Regions from separate parts of the Moorella sp. E306M genome, predicted to be linked through region 3. Evidence: riboswitches for the same ligand, from Rfam matches in the RefSeq annotation. Region 3 holds a riboswitch; each other region holds the start of a gene.

Region 1 (4,395 bases), 360 kb from region 3:
GCACCAGCCGGGAACGGGCGAGATTAATTATCCTTTCTTGTTGCGGGAGCTGGACAACGTCGGTTATAAGGGTTATGTGTCTCTGGAATACATTCCGGTACCGGACACTCGCCGGTCTTTAGACTGGGTGGCAGCGTACGGGTACAGGCTAGATTAATTTGGGGAGTGCGTTAGCCCCGATAAAAGGAGTATGCCGCTTGGGCGGCACATTAAAACCAGGTAAAAATTTTGGCGAAAGGGGTAAAAAGAAAAAGATGAGTAAAATTGGCTTCATAGGACTGGGCATCATGGGCAAGCCCATGAGTAAAAACCTGCTGAAGGCTGGCTATGAGCTGGTCGTATATGATATTATTAAAGAAGCAGTAGACGATGTAGTGGCCGCCGGCGCGGAACCGGCCGGTTCCTGCCGGGAGGTGGGCGAACGCTGCGATAAGTTTATCACCATGCTGCCCAATTCCCCCCACGTCAAGGAGGCTGTCCTGGGGCCGAATGGTTTGCTTGAGGGTGCCCGGCCTGGTTCAATCCTTATTGATATGAGCTCCATTGACCCTATGGTTAGCAGGGAAATAGCCGGGAAGCTGGCTGAAAAGGGCGTGCGTATGCTGGATGCGCCGGTGAGCGGCGGCGAACCCAAGGCCATCGACGGAACTTTGTCGATAATGGTCGGAGGCAAACAGGAAGACTTTGATGAATGTTATAATATATTAAAGGCCATGGGATCTTCCGTGGTCCGCGTCGGTGACATCGGCGCCGGTAATGTGACCAAACTGGCGAACCAAATTATTGTCGCCCTGAACATTGCCGCCATGTCCGAGGCCCTGGTCCTGGCCACCAAAGCCGGCGTTGACCCGGAACTGGTCTACCAGGCCATCCGCGGCGGCCTGGCCGGGAGTACGGTCCTGGACGCCAAGGCGCCCCTGGTGCTGGCCGGTCAGTTTAAGCCCGGTTTCCGGATTAACTTGCATATTAAAGACCTGGCCAATGCCATGGCTGCCGGGCATGAGGTGGGAGTTCCCCTGCCGCTAACCTCTGTTGTTATGGAAATTCTGCAAGCCTTAAAGGTTGATGGCTTGGGTGACGCCGACCACGGAGCCATCATTCGCTTTTACGAAAAACTGGCACAAGTTGAGGCAAGAAAGCATTAGTGGTCCCCCTTTGCGAGGTCCAGGCTGCCTGTAAGCCGCCTGGACCTTTATGCCAAAAACTTGAAAGGGCATGATGTGGAGAATGATCCGAACTTGAGCGGTGCCAGAGGGGCAATAGGACAGCGAGGTCTTAGTGGAAACATTTTGGTATAGGTGCGTGAATAACCATGAAAGACGGGCTAATCATCCGCAAGAAGAAAATGTATGAAGAAGTGGTGGAACGCATTACCCGGTTGATTAAGAGCGGGGAGTATAAAGTGGGGGACCGCTTGCCGCCCGTTCAAGAATTGAGCGAAATGTTCGGTGTCGGTACCCCCACTTTAAGGGAAGGCCTCTCTGTCCTGGCCTCCAGCGGCATCCTGGAGATAAGGCACGGTAATGGCATTTATGTCAAGCGCTTTCCCTTGGAACCAGAGGACCTGATGGCCAAATTAAACGAGGTAGAATACCAGCAGTTGCTCTCCTGGGTTGAGTTTCGCCGGGCGCTGGAAGCCGAGGCTGCTGCCCTGGCCGCCGAAAGGAGCGACGAGGCGGATTTAGAGGCCATGGAAGCGGCAGAAATAAGGCTGGAAGAGGAGATAACCAGGGGAGAAATCACCATCGAACCTGACTACCAGTTTCACAACAGCATAGCTTTAGCCACCAAGAATCCTATATTTATCCAGACTTCTACCACTATAGAGCATATTATTCGGCAGTATTTTCATTTGAGTTTACGCTACGGCAGGACCTTGCCCTGGCACCGGGAATTGGTGGTGACTGAACACCGGAAAATATTGGAGAACATCCGCAAGAGACGACCGCGAGAAGCGCGCAATGCCATGCTGGAGCACCTCGACAACGTCTCCGGACGGGTGAAGCTTTTGGAGAGCCTGGCCGGGGGTAAGCAAATTGATGATCGTTAAGATGCGTTACTTAATCAAACCGGAGTATAAATTTAATTCATTTTTAAAGAGGGCTTAATACAATTATAACCCTGGCGTGCTATTATAAAAGCGAGCAAAGCCCTCTGACCTCCTTTTTAATATATACCCTACCACACCCGGATTGCCCGGGTTGTTTTTTTATTGCCCCAAAAAGTGGTATATTTTGCAGGAAAAAAAGCATTAATGTCGAATAGCGTAAAGGGTTACCGCTAAAGGCAAACCCCACCGAAAGGGGGGGACGCAAAGCCATGGGTCTAAGGCTTTTACGAGCTAAGATCGCCAGGCTGCCGGTACTTTGATGCTGCTGCAATTTTTAAGCATGAAGACAGGGGCGGCCTTTGGCGATGAGGCTGTCCTTTATTTTTTGTCTTCCATGAGGGTTGCTTCGCGCATGTGATCATTGCCGGGAAGGGGTAAAATTAATGAATAAAACCATAGGGTTATTGTCCGATGGCCTGCCGGGATAAACTCGTTAACCAGGAAGTACTGGAAGCCCTCCTGGACGATTACCTGCGCCGTAAGACTTTGCCGGCAACCTATAAAAACTATCTTTTGAGGTTAATCGAAGGCCAGGTTAACATACTCGTTCACAATCTTTTACAAATGGTTGATGGCGAGGGCGTTAATGAACCTGGCCGCTGCGTTAAATTGTCACAGCCCGGTGGGCAGAAAACTTGACAGAACCGGAGCTATCTGTTAATATATCGCTACGGAAAGCGTGGTAGTGCCTGAATAACGGGCGGAAGTAGCTCAGCGGTAGAGCATCGCCTTGCCAAGGCGAGGGTCGCGGGTTCAAATCCCGTCTTCCGCTCCATATTTTTGGCTTGGGGGGACCTCGGATCGGGTTTTTACCTGTCCGAGGTGTTATTCTACTAGCTTGTTTTTTAGTAGGCGCGGCAGGAAAAGGTAGACAAAGCGGCGAAATAAAATTGCTGATAGTATTTTATGCTAAATGGATGGTCATAATGAATGGCGTCCAGTAGTCGGGAGCAGGGAGGAGCAAGTAGGTAATGAAGGCTACCGTCGAGAAGTTAGATAAGCATCAGGTACTTCTGGAAATTGAAGTTGAAGCACCCAGGGTACAGAAAGCCCTGGATCAAGCTTACCGCCGCCTGGTAAAGCGGGTAAACATCCCGGGTTTCAGGAAAGGCAAGGCACCGCGTTTTATCCTGGAACGGTATATCGGCAAAGAGCCTATCTATAATGAGGCGGTAGAAATTGTTATTCCACCGGCCTATAAAGAAGCAGTAGCCGAGCACCAGCTGGAACCCATCGATCACCCTGAAGTGGAAATAGTCAAGGTGGAAGAGGGCGAGCCTTTAATCTTCAAGGCCAGAGTAGAAGTCAAGCCGGAAGTCCACCTCGGCACCTACAAAGGCTTGGAAGTGGAACGGCCGGAAGTAAAAGTTAGCGAGGAGGATATCGACGCCTATCTGAAAAGCTTACAGGAGCGTTATGCTACCATCAAGAACATCGAAGATGAACCGGCGGCTGCGGGGGATATTGTCGTCATTGATTTTAAAGGGACGGTAGAAGGCCAGCCTTATCCAGGTTTAGAAGGAAATAATTATCATCTGGAATTGGGGTCGGGTACCTTTGTCCCCGGCTTTGAGGAACAACTGGTAGGTGCCCGTCTAAACGAGGAACGTACCGTTACCGTTACCTTCCCTGCCGACTACCACAAAGAAGACCTGGCGGGCAAGGAAGCCGTCTTCCAGGTTGCCATCCGGGGCATTAAACGAAAAGAGCTGGCCCCTCTGGATGATGAATTTGCCAAAGACGTCAGCGAGTGCGAGACTCTAGCCGAACTGCGCCAGGATATCCGCCGCCGGCTGGAAGAGAGACAGCGGCAAGAGATTGACGCTGCCGTAAGGCAAGCTGTAGTGGCCAAGGCCGTAGCGGCAGCCACGGTGGATTTACCGGAAATCATGGTTAAACGGCGGATCGAATCCCGGCTCAGGGAACTGGAACGCAACCTGCATGCCAGGAAAATAACCCTGGGGGAGTTCTTAAATAATACTGGTAAGACTATGGATGATTTAGAGAAAGAATTCCAGCCCGGGGCGGAAAGGGATGTAAAGACCGAACTGGTGCTGGAAGCCATTGCCAAGGCCGAAAATATTGCGGCCACGGAAGAAGACATTGAGGCGGAAATTGAGAAGATGGCCAGGATCTTCCGCCAGGATGCAGCCGAAGTACGGAAGAATCTGGGCGACTTGTCCCTCCTGAAATACGATATAATGATTAAAAAGACCATAGATTTTCTGGTCGAGCACAGTGTGGCCGTACCTCCCCGGGAAGGCGGAGAAGGGGAGACAGGAGAA
Region 2 (4,395 bases), 110 kb from region 3:
ATGGTCGTCCCCTCGCCGGCCAGCCGGTAGGGCACCTTCATTTCTTTCAACTTTTCCACTACCGCCGCCGCATCACGCTGCTGCAAATTGGTAAACAGTGGTGCGTACTGGGGCTTCAGCAGCCACTGCAGCAAAAAGGCGCCACCCAGCAGAGCGGCTATACTGATGGCCAGGAGGGCCGAACGCCGCCCGGGAGTTAAACCCTGCCAGAAATTTTTTATCCTGTCCAGAATTTGTTTAAGCTTCATTTTGAGCTCCCGGAAGGCAATATTGCTTTGCTAACCATAATTAATATCACTACCAGGAAAAAATGCCTCCCCTGCACCTAACTTTCACCGCCTGCCGCACCGCCCCCTGCCGGTCCAGGGCAAGCAACTGCTCTCCCCTCAAGTGCCGCGCTGCTACCGACCCGGCTCAAGGACGGCACTAGAACTGCATGCGGGAGATTTCCTGGTAAGCCTCCACGACCTTATTGCGCACCTGCACGGCCAGCTGGAGGGAAAGGTTGGCCTGTTCCAGGGCCAGCATGACCTGGTGAACGTCCTCGATTTTACCGGCCAGGTACTCCTGGGTGAGGGCATCGGCCTGCTGCTGCAGGGTATTGATTTCCCCCAGTTTTTCCATCAGGATTTCTGCAAAAGACCCGGCTACGGCTCCTGTACCCTGGGGAACGGGCCGGGACTGCTGGCTCTCCTGAAGGGGAGCCGGCATTAAAAGGGATACAGGTGAATAGAGCATGTGCATTTTCCTCCTGAAAGTTATAACCCAGCTTCCTTCAGGCTGGAGGGTACAGCCTCCGGGCTCCGGTGGTTCTCAGCTAGCAAACTTAGCGCTCAGCCTTGCTCGGCGGCGGGGGTGGCTAAACTTTTGGCGTTTCAATCATGCATCACGGGGTGTGCTACTTCTTATTCCTAAGCCACGTTACGATCCCCATCCCGTTCACCGCCGCCTCGCTACGGCTTCGCTGAGTTTGCTGACGCCTCGAACCAAGTCGCCCTCCGCCTGTACCCTCCAGCCCCTTTTCCCAGCCATATATTTTCATACTTCATGGCTGGGGCGGCAGCCATACCATACCTCTAACGCCCGATCTCCAGGGCCTTCATGGTCATGGCCTTGGCCGCATTAAGGACGGTGACGTTGGCCTCATAGGCCCTGGTGGCGGTGATCATGTCCACCATTTCGTTAACGATATTGATATTGGGCAATGCCACATAACCGTCAGGGTCGGCATCCGGGTGCGACGGGTCGTATACCAGGCGGGGCGGCGTGTTATCCTCAACAATAGCCGCGACCTCCACTCCCCTGCCCGGAGCCTGGTCCGGCGACTGTCCCAGCGCTTCCCGCAGTTTCTCCGCAAAAACCGGCACCTGCCGCCGGTAGGGGCCGCCCCGGGGTGTCCTGGTGGTATTGATATTGGCTAGATTGTTGGCAATGAGATCCAGGCGCAGGCGCTCGGCCGTAAGGCCGGAAGCGCTGATAGCCAGGGCCGGCAATAATTCCACCCCTACCGCCTCCCTTCGTTAATCACATAGCGCAGCATGGCCAGCCGGCCGTTTAGCTGCTGGACGGCAAAGTTAAAGTTCAAGCTGTTCTGGGCCAGGTCGACCATCTCCCGGTCGATATCTACGTTATTGCCGTCCTGACGCATCGTGGTGCTGTTATCCTGATTAACCTCCGGGGTAAGATCCAGACTGGCTGACGGCAGATGATAGGGGTTCGTACGGTACAGGGTTAGACCCGGCTCCAGTCCCAGGGCCTGGCCGAGTTTCTCTTCAAAGGAGACATCATAGCGCTTGAAGCCCGGGGTATTGACGTTGGCGATGTTGTGGGCGATGACCCGCTGGCGTAAAGCCGCCGTGTCCAGGGCCTTTTCCAGGACATATAAAGCCGGCGTCATAAACATCCAGGTTTCCCCCTCTTTCCCGGAAAAACGATATTTTTCTCCAGCGGTTACCACTTTAGCATTTCTATGGGAATTTGGGTATCGGGCTTAAGGCCCAAATTAGTCTGGGACTTTAGTCCTAAAAGAAAAGCCCGTTTACCGGGCGTCTCAAAGGAACCGGGAACGGCGGCCTGGCAGTCATAGTCCTTCACCCCGGGGCTAGAAACAAGAAGCGTACAAGCCCTGCCCCGGAAGACACGGACCTTAGACCCATGGCTTTGCGCGCATCCCCTTTCGGAGAGCTTGCCCTTGACGCCCGGAGTAAGAAAATTTTACCGTTGTATTTTCGATATTTATTCAACACGATTTGCCAAATTCCTGCATGTCGGGAGAAAATCAACCAAAAAAATGAGCCGTTCCACCCCTCCGGGAACAGCTTCCTATTTTTCTTTCCTCTAAAGATTTCGCTTCCAACTGTGGTATAATATAGCCATCCCAACCGGCCTGGGATTCGGTATAGATACGACAATCATCCTGGAAAGGATATAGGGCTATAATATATAACATTAAGGGAAGGACAGAAGAAAGGGGGGTCTAAAGAATGGCGGCAGTCGAGGTTCCTCGCCGACGTTTTACTGTTGAGGAGTTTTACCAGATGGCCCGGGCAGGCATCCTGGGAGAAGACGACCGGGTAGAGCTGATCGAGGGGGAGATTATAGAGATGGTGCCGATAGGGACCAGGCACGCCGCGTGTGTCAGACGGCTGCTTCATATCTTTAGCACCAAAATAGGCGATAATGCCCTGGTAGACACCAACAACCCTTTACGCCTGGACCAACACTCGGAACCCCAGCCTGACTTGATGTTGCTTAAGGCCCGTGATGATTATTATGCTTCTTTCCACCCCCGGCCGGAGGACGTATTGTTGTTAGTCGAGGTGTCCGACACTTCGATGGCTTATGACCGCGAAGTAAAGGCAAACCTCTATGCAAAGGGTGGGGTTAAGGAAGTATGGCTGGTTAACCTGCAGGCGCAGCAGGTGACTGCCTATCGCCTGCCTTCGCCCTCCGGGTATAGAGAGGTTAAAGAATACGGGCGCGGCGACCATATTTCACCGCTGGCTTTCCCGGGGCTAAACATTCCCGTCCAGGATATTTTACCGGGAGATTAGCCCCGGGCTTTTACCGCTTTCCCCGCACCCGTTTCTTCATCTACTTGATTAAACTCATCCTCACCTGCTGGTGCCTTTCTTGCCGGCAGCTTTCCAGCTGCAGGCGCCGCAGGATTACCATATCCCCCTGCACTTCCACAGCCACGTGATCGCCCGTTTCCCATCCCAGCTGCTGCCGGATCTCTTTCGGGATAACTACCTGCCCCCGGCTTGATAGTTTTGTTATTTCAATCTGCTTGCTCATGGTCTTCCTTCTCCTGCCCCCGCTCGCTGCCCCTTCTTAACTCATAGCCGCCGGTCCAGACACCGGGGTACAGCGGTTTTATTTTCCCGTCTGTAGGCCCGGGCCATTTGCCGGGCTGTTTGTACCTGCTCCAATTCCAACTTAATCGCTGCCATAGCTTTTTGTATATTTTTTAGATTAGCTTCCTGCAAATGCCGGCATTCCTCCCAAAGGGATCGCACCTGCCGGGTAGCCCCGGCCAGCTCCTGGCGGGTTGCCTCTGGCAGGAACTCAATCTTTTCCCACTCCAGAGCTTCACACCCTGAAACTAATACCAGGAATTCTTCAAGCTGCCGGGTAGCCTGCCGCGCCCGGGTCAGCCTTTCCCTCCAGGAAGCGGCTTCTGCTATGAGATTATTTAATTCATCCCAGACGCCGGCTTGAATGGCTTGCTGTTGTTGCTCTAAGTTTTGCTGCCATACCTGCATCAGTTCTATTTCCTGATAATACGCCTGCAAAAGCCGCCTGGCCACTATTTCTATCTCGCTCATTATCAGCCCTGCCAGTTCATCCCAACTCTGGTGCGATAATCGTGGGACTGGTATTTTTTTGTCGCTTCTTCCCAGGTGTCGCGCAGCTGCTGTAACAGGTCGATTACTTCATTAATCATAGTTGCGCTCTTTTTTACGTTAGCCTGGACCAGGTGACGATACATGAAGTCGTAAAGCTTATAGAGGTTCTCTGCAATTTCTCCTACATCCCTGTTTAAGGTCGCCATCAGTTCGCTCAGGATATCCTGGGCCCGGCCCAGGCTATTGCTTACTCCGGCATAATCCTTTTTTTCCATAGCAACCAGCCCCTGGCGGCAAAAGCGCAAGGCTCCATCATAAAGCATCAGCACCAGCTTTTCCTGGGACAAGGTTTGGACAAGGTTTTGTTGATAAGTCTGGTACGGATTATTTACAGCCATAAGTTGCACCTCGTTCTCTATCCGCATTTCGGCGTATACTGCTGTTCAAGCCTGTCATCTCTGCGGGCAGGGTTGCAGAGCCTTCTCTTATCCGTATCTTTTACTTCAATAAAAACACTACCTTACCTGGTAAGCGCTCAGGGACGCAA
Region 3 (4,395 bases):
TTTTACTGGTGATTTCCCTTCTTGGCCTGGTGCAGTCGCCAGCGGCCTTGCTGGTGCCCCCGGTCCTGGTGTTATGCGGCTTTGTCTTTGCCGAACTGGGGATGATCTGGACGGGCCTGGTACCCAAGATTGATACCTTCAGCTACTTTTTTACCCTGATTATTACCCCTATGTTTCTTTTTGCCGGGGTTTTCTTTCCCCTGGATGCCCTGCCGTTAATCGTCCAGCGTCTGGCCTGGCTGATCCCCCTTTACCATGTGGTGGAGCTGGTACGGCCCCTGGTCCTGGGGCAGTTAAGTCCGGAACTCCTGGTCCATGTAGCCTGGCTGGTAGTTTTTATTGCCATCTTTTTCTACCCGCCCCTTTACCTCTTGCGTCGGCGTTTAACGGGCTAGCAGGTTGTCCCGGAAGGGAGAATATGTTATCCTGGGTATAAGGTTAAAAAAGGGGGGCAATAACCATCGTAACCCTCGGCACTTTATTTAGCCCTTACGCATGGATACTCATTATCCTGGCGGCGATAATCATCTTTGGTCCCAAAAGGTTGCCGGAACTCGGTCGCGGCCTGGGCCGAACCATCAACGAATTTAAAAAAGGCCTCAAGGCTGACGACAATCCGGAGAAGAAATAGGGCATCCCATCCCCTGTACGGAGGTGGCAAAATGCTAAGCCGGCCTTTACTGGCCATAGACATCGGCGGCGGCACCCAGGATATCCTGCTCTACCGTCCGGACCAGCCCCTGGAAAACTGCGTCCAGCTCATTTTACCCTCGCCAACAGTAATCTGCGGCCGGCAGGTGGAGGCAGCCACAGCCGCCCGCCGGGACGTCTTCCTTACCGGTTACCTTATGGGTGGTGGAGCCCTGGTAGGAGCTTTGCGCCGCCACCTGGCTGCCGGTTTAAAAGTCTATGCTACGGCCGCGGCAGCGCGGACGGTTTATGACGACCTGGATAGGGTGCGGCAACTGGGCATTGAAATAACTGAGGGACCGCCCGGGGATGCAGTAACCATTAAGACGGGCGATGTTGATCTTGATACCCTGGCCGGTAGCCTGGCTCCCTATGGCGTCAGCCTTCCAGCGGAAGTGGCCATAGCCGTCCTGGATCACGGCGAGGCGCCGAAAGGCACGAGCGACCGCCTCTTTCGTTTCCAGCACTGGCAGCGCTTTGTTGCCAGCGGTGGTAGACTGGCAGACCTTCTTTATCGGGAGCCGCCGCGTTATCTAACCCGGATGCAGGCCGTACAGGAGCAGGTACCGGGGGCCTGGCTCATGGACACCGGCGCGGCCGCCCTGTGGGGTGCCCTGTGCGATGCCAGGGTAGCGGCCCATAGCAAGGAAGGGTTGATCGTTGTCAATTGCGGCAACCAGCACACCATTGGGGTTCTCCTCCAGGAGCAGCGGGTATGGGGCCTGTTTGAGCATCATACCAGCTGTTTAAGCGGCCACAAGCTGGCTAGTTTTGTTGAAAAGTTGAGGGCCGGGGAGCTTACCAATGAGGAAATCTTTAATGACGGCGGCCACGGATGTTATATTGATCCCGGTTACCGGCCGGGTGGGGGCTTCCGTTTCGTTGCCGTAACGGGTCCGCAGCGCCGGCTGACCATACACCAGGATTATTATTGGGCCGCTCCTTATGGTGACATGATGCTCAGCGGTTGCTTCGGCCTAGTGGCCGCGGTGGCCGGTGACACCCAAGGTCGTGTAAAATTTTAAGTAGGTAACAAAGAGCCCTTACCGGACCGTATCAAGCAGCCACTCTGCGCAAACAAGGTGTTCACCATAATTTCAATTAGGCCGGGATTCCAGTTAAGAAAATTCACTGACAGGCAGGGGCGGTAAGCTTTTAAGAGGTTTTTTAAGGAAACCTGCAGGAAAATAGAGTAACATGTCGAATAAAATATCTCTAGTACCAATTTTTTGGAGAAGGGTTGTCCAAATGAGAGGGTTTACCAACGTCAAAAGTAAAATAATTCCAATATGGGGGGGGGGGGGGGGTACAATTACCATAACCGCCTATTATTGGAAATAGACTTTCTCTATCTCCTCTATCTATCTCGCCTTCTTTTATACTGCCTCGCCCGAGGTAAAATTATTCTTCTTTTCCAAATTTCTCCAAACAGCGAACTTACTATCCCTTAGTATCCTAGTTCAAGGCAAACATACCGAAAGGCAGGAACGCAAAGCCATGGGTCTAGCCTCTTTAATGAGTATGCTAGCCAGGCTACAGTATGCCTTTATCTTTTATTGGCAATATATTCCTTTTCCGGTAGTAGTAAGGAAAAAATCCTGAAGGCCAATTACTGCTGTGAAGGCGAAATACATAAGTATGGTGGCAATCCAGGCAAACCCTTCCACCAGAATTTGGACTTGTTAAAGGGGGAGCAAAGTATGGTTGATGGCCCATTAACCGAGGAAGAAATTAACGAGCTGTTAGTCGCGGCCGAAGAACTAATGGCCAAAATTAAGGAGGGCAAAGTTCTAGCGCTCACTGAGCTACCTCTATCGGAAGAAGTCGGTAATAACGGTTCAATGGAGGAAAAAGAGATTGATTGTTATCCCAATAAGCGGCGGGGGCGCAAAGCTGTTGGGTCTACAGACGTTAAGCCATGATTGTTCAAACAGCGAGTTAAGAACTAGCGAAATCTAAACATAAGCTAGAACTTAAAAACTTCAAAGGAAGATCAATGTAATGCACGCTGGCATGATTCTTGCAACCAACCAACCAACCAACCAACCAACCAACCAACCAACCAACCAACCAACCAACCAACCAACCAACCAACCAACCAACCAACCAATATTAGTTGCTAATAGCATTAATAAGCTTATCAACTTTATAATCTGCTTAACAGTCTGCATTGCTGATACAGGCTCAGACGAGAAAACAACTGTTTCTTGCCCGAGCCTTGTTTTATGTAAACTAAAAAGCAGAGAAAGGAGGAAGTCGAGTTACTTGAGTAGCCAATTGGAGGGGACGGGGAGGTGCGCAGCAGGTCTGGAGAAAGCAAAGCGCGACGCTTAGCCTCTAAAGAAAGGAGAAAGGGTGCATGGCCAGGAAGCTGGTAGTCTTCGACCTGGCGGGTGAGCTTTACGGCCTGGACATATTCGATGTCCGGGAGATAGTCAAGGATACGCTCGTCACTCGAATACCGCAAACGCCTGAATTTGTAGAAGGCGTCGTCAACCTGAGAGGAAAGATAATACCGGTAATCGATCTGAGGAAACGCTTCGGTTTTGCAAAGGGGGAAAAGACGAAAGATGCCAGGATAATCATTGTAGACATAGCGGGGCAGGAAGCGGGGTTGGTTGTTGATTCCGTCAAAGAAGTGGCGGCAGTTGATGAAACCACTATTGAGACTACGCCCGATGTCACGACGGTAAACGCCGCCTTTGTGGAGGGTCTGGCCAAGAAGGACGATAAGATTATCATCATAATTAAACTGGAACTGCTCCTTGAAGTCGACGAGAAAGAAATGCTGGAGCGTATGCAATAGGGAGATGATAACCGAAGATTATGTCGGCTTTAGGATGATCCGTGGCGCCGCGCGTTCAGGCCAGCGCCGCTATCGAAGAAGCCATGAAAATGACGCGTATTCTATTACTTAATGTATATTGGGAGGAGATAGAGAATGTCTCTGAAAAGCATAAGAAGCAAGATTATGGCACTGACACTGATAGCTATACTAGCAACAGTACTAGTTCAATTGATTATTGCCAACGTTTCGCTGGCAAATCTTACCTTTAAGTCTCGATCAATAGTACAACAACACGTATTAAATGAAATAAAGAGTGGCCTCAAAAACACAGTCGATTCCATGGTATCCTCCTTAACCGATATGTATAAAAGTAATGCCGGCACTATACCGGAAGCTCAGCTTATTGAGCTTATAAGAAAAACGCTGGATGCCAGCAGGTATGGCGAAGCTGGATACTTTTTTGCTTACCGATATGATGGTATAAGGGTAGTGGCGCCGGAAAACAAGTCACAGGAAGGCCAGAACCTTTGGGACCTAACGGATAAATCCGGCAAGAAAGTGGTTCAGGAATTCATCAGAGTGGCCCAGAACGGCGGGGGATTTGTGTCTTACATTTGGCTCAACCCTAAGACTAACAAGGAAGAGGAAAAAATTTCTTATATAGCCCCTCTTAAACTTGGCAACTTCGAGTTAGCGGTCGGGACGGGCACTTATTTATCCATGGTAGAGGTTGCCCAAAATGATGTGGCCCGGGAGATTGCCCAGTCCAGAAAGGCCCTTTCCGGTTCTTTGGTTATTATCAGTATTATTGTTTTATTGATTTTGGCCGTAATTACTTATTTCTTTACTCGAACCATCACTACACCACTAATCCTGGCGGTCGACGACCTGGGGCTTATAGCCAACGGCGACTTCAC

The links. Region 3 has a riboswitch for cyclic di-GMP ahead of FLZ89_RS00885 (hypothetical protein). Riboswitches for the same ligand answer to the same signal wherever they lie in the genome.
Region 1: another riboswitch for cyclic di-GMP. It lies ahead of FLZ89_RS02830 (hypothetical protein); the one in region 3 lies ahead of FLZ89_RS00885 (hypothetical protein).
Region 2: another riboswitch for cyclic di-GMP. It lies ahead of flgB (flagellar basal body rod protein FlgB); the one in region 3 lies ahead of FLZ89_RS00885 (hypothetical protein).

The regions. Positions count from the first base shown of each region.
Region 1 is NZ_BJKO01000001.1:542,137-546,531, reverse strand. It holds gene hyi (hydroxypyruvate isomerase) at 1-157, shown strand, start outside; gene garR (2-hydroxy-3-oxopropionate reductase) at 255-1,145, shown strand; gene FLZ89_RS02835 (FadR/GntR family transcriptional regulator) at 1,313-2,050, shown strand; cyclic di-GMP riboswitch class I at 2,276-2,363, shown strand; gene FLZ89_RS02830 (hypothetical protein) at 2,522-2,749, shown strand; tRNA gene FLZ89_RS02825 (tRNA-Gly) at 2,811-2,885, shown strand; gene tig (trigger factor) at 3,082-4,395, shown strand, end outside.
Region 2 is NZ_BJKO01000001.1:291,336-295,730, forward strand. It holds gene fliF (flagellar basal-body MS-ring/collar protein FliF) at 1-248, opposite strand, end outside; gene fliE (flagellar hook-basal body complex protein FliE) at 427-738, opposite strand; gene flgC (flagellar basal body rod protein FlgC) at 1,077-1,502, opposite strand; gene flgB (flagellar basal body rod protein FlgB) at 1,505-1,903, opposite strand; cyclic di-GMP riboswitch class I at 2,065-2,200, opposite strand; gene FLZ89_RS01505 (Uma2 family endonuclease) at 2,484-3,053, shown strand; gene FLZ89_RS01510 (AbrB/MazE/SpoVT family DNA-binding domain-containing protein) at 3,094-3,297, opposite strand; gene flgN (flagellar export chaperone FlgN) at 3,339-3,827, opposite strand; gene fliS (flagellar export chaperone FliS) at 3,830-4,273, opposite strand; gene fliD (flagellar filament capping protein FliD) at 4,364-4,395, opposite strand, start outside.
Region 3 is NZ_BJKO01000001.1:177,967-182,361, reverse strand. It holds gene FLZ89_RS00900 (ABC transporter permease) at 1-395, shown strand, start outside; gene tatA (twin-arginine translocase TatA/TatE family subunit) at 455-631, shown strand; gene FLZ89_RS00890 (DUF1786 domain-containing protein) at 663-1,715, shown strand; cyclic di-GMP riboswitch class I at 2,145-2,231, shown strand; gene FLZ89_RS00885 (hypothetical protein) at 2,247-2,612, shown strand; gene FLZ89_RS00875 (chemotaxis protein CheW) at 3,050-3,496, shown strand; gene FLZ89_RS00870 (methyl-accepting chemotaxis protein) at 3,632-4,395, shown strand, end outside.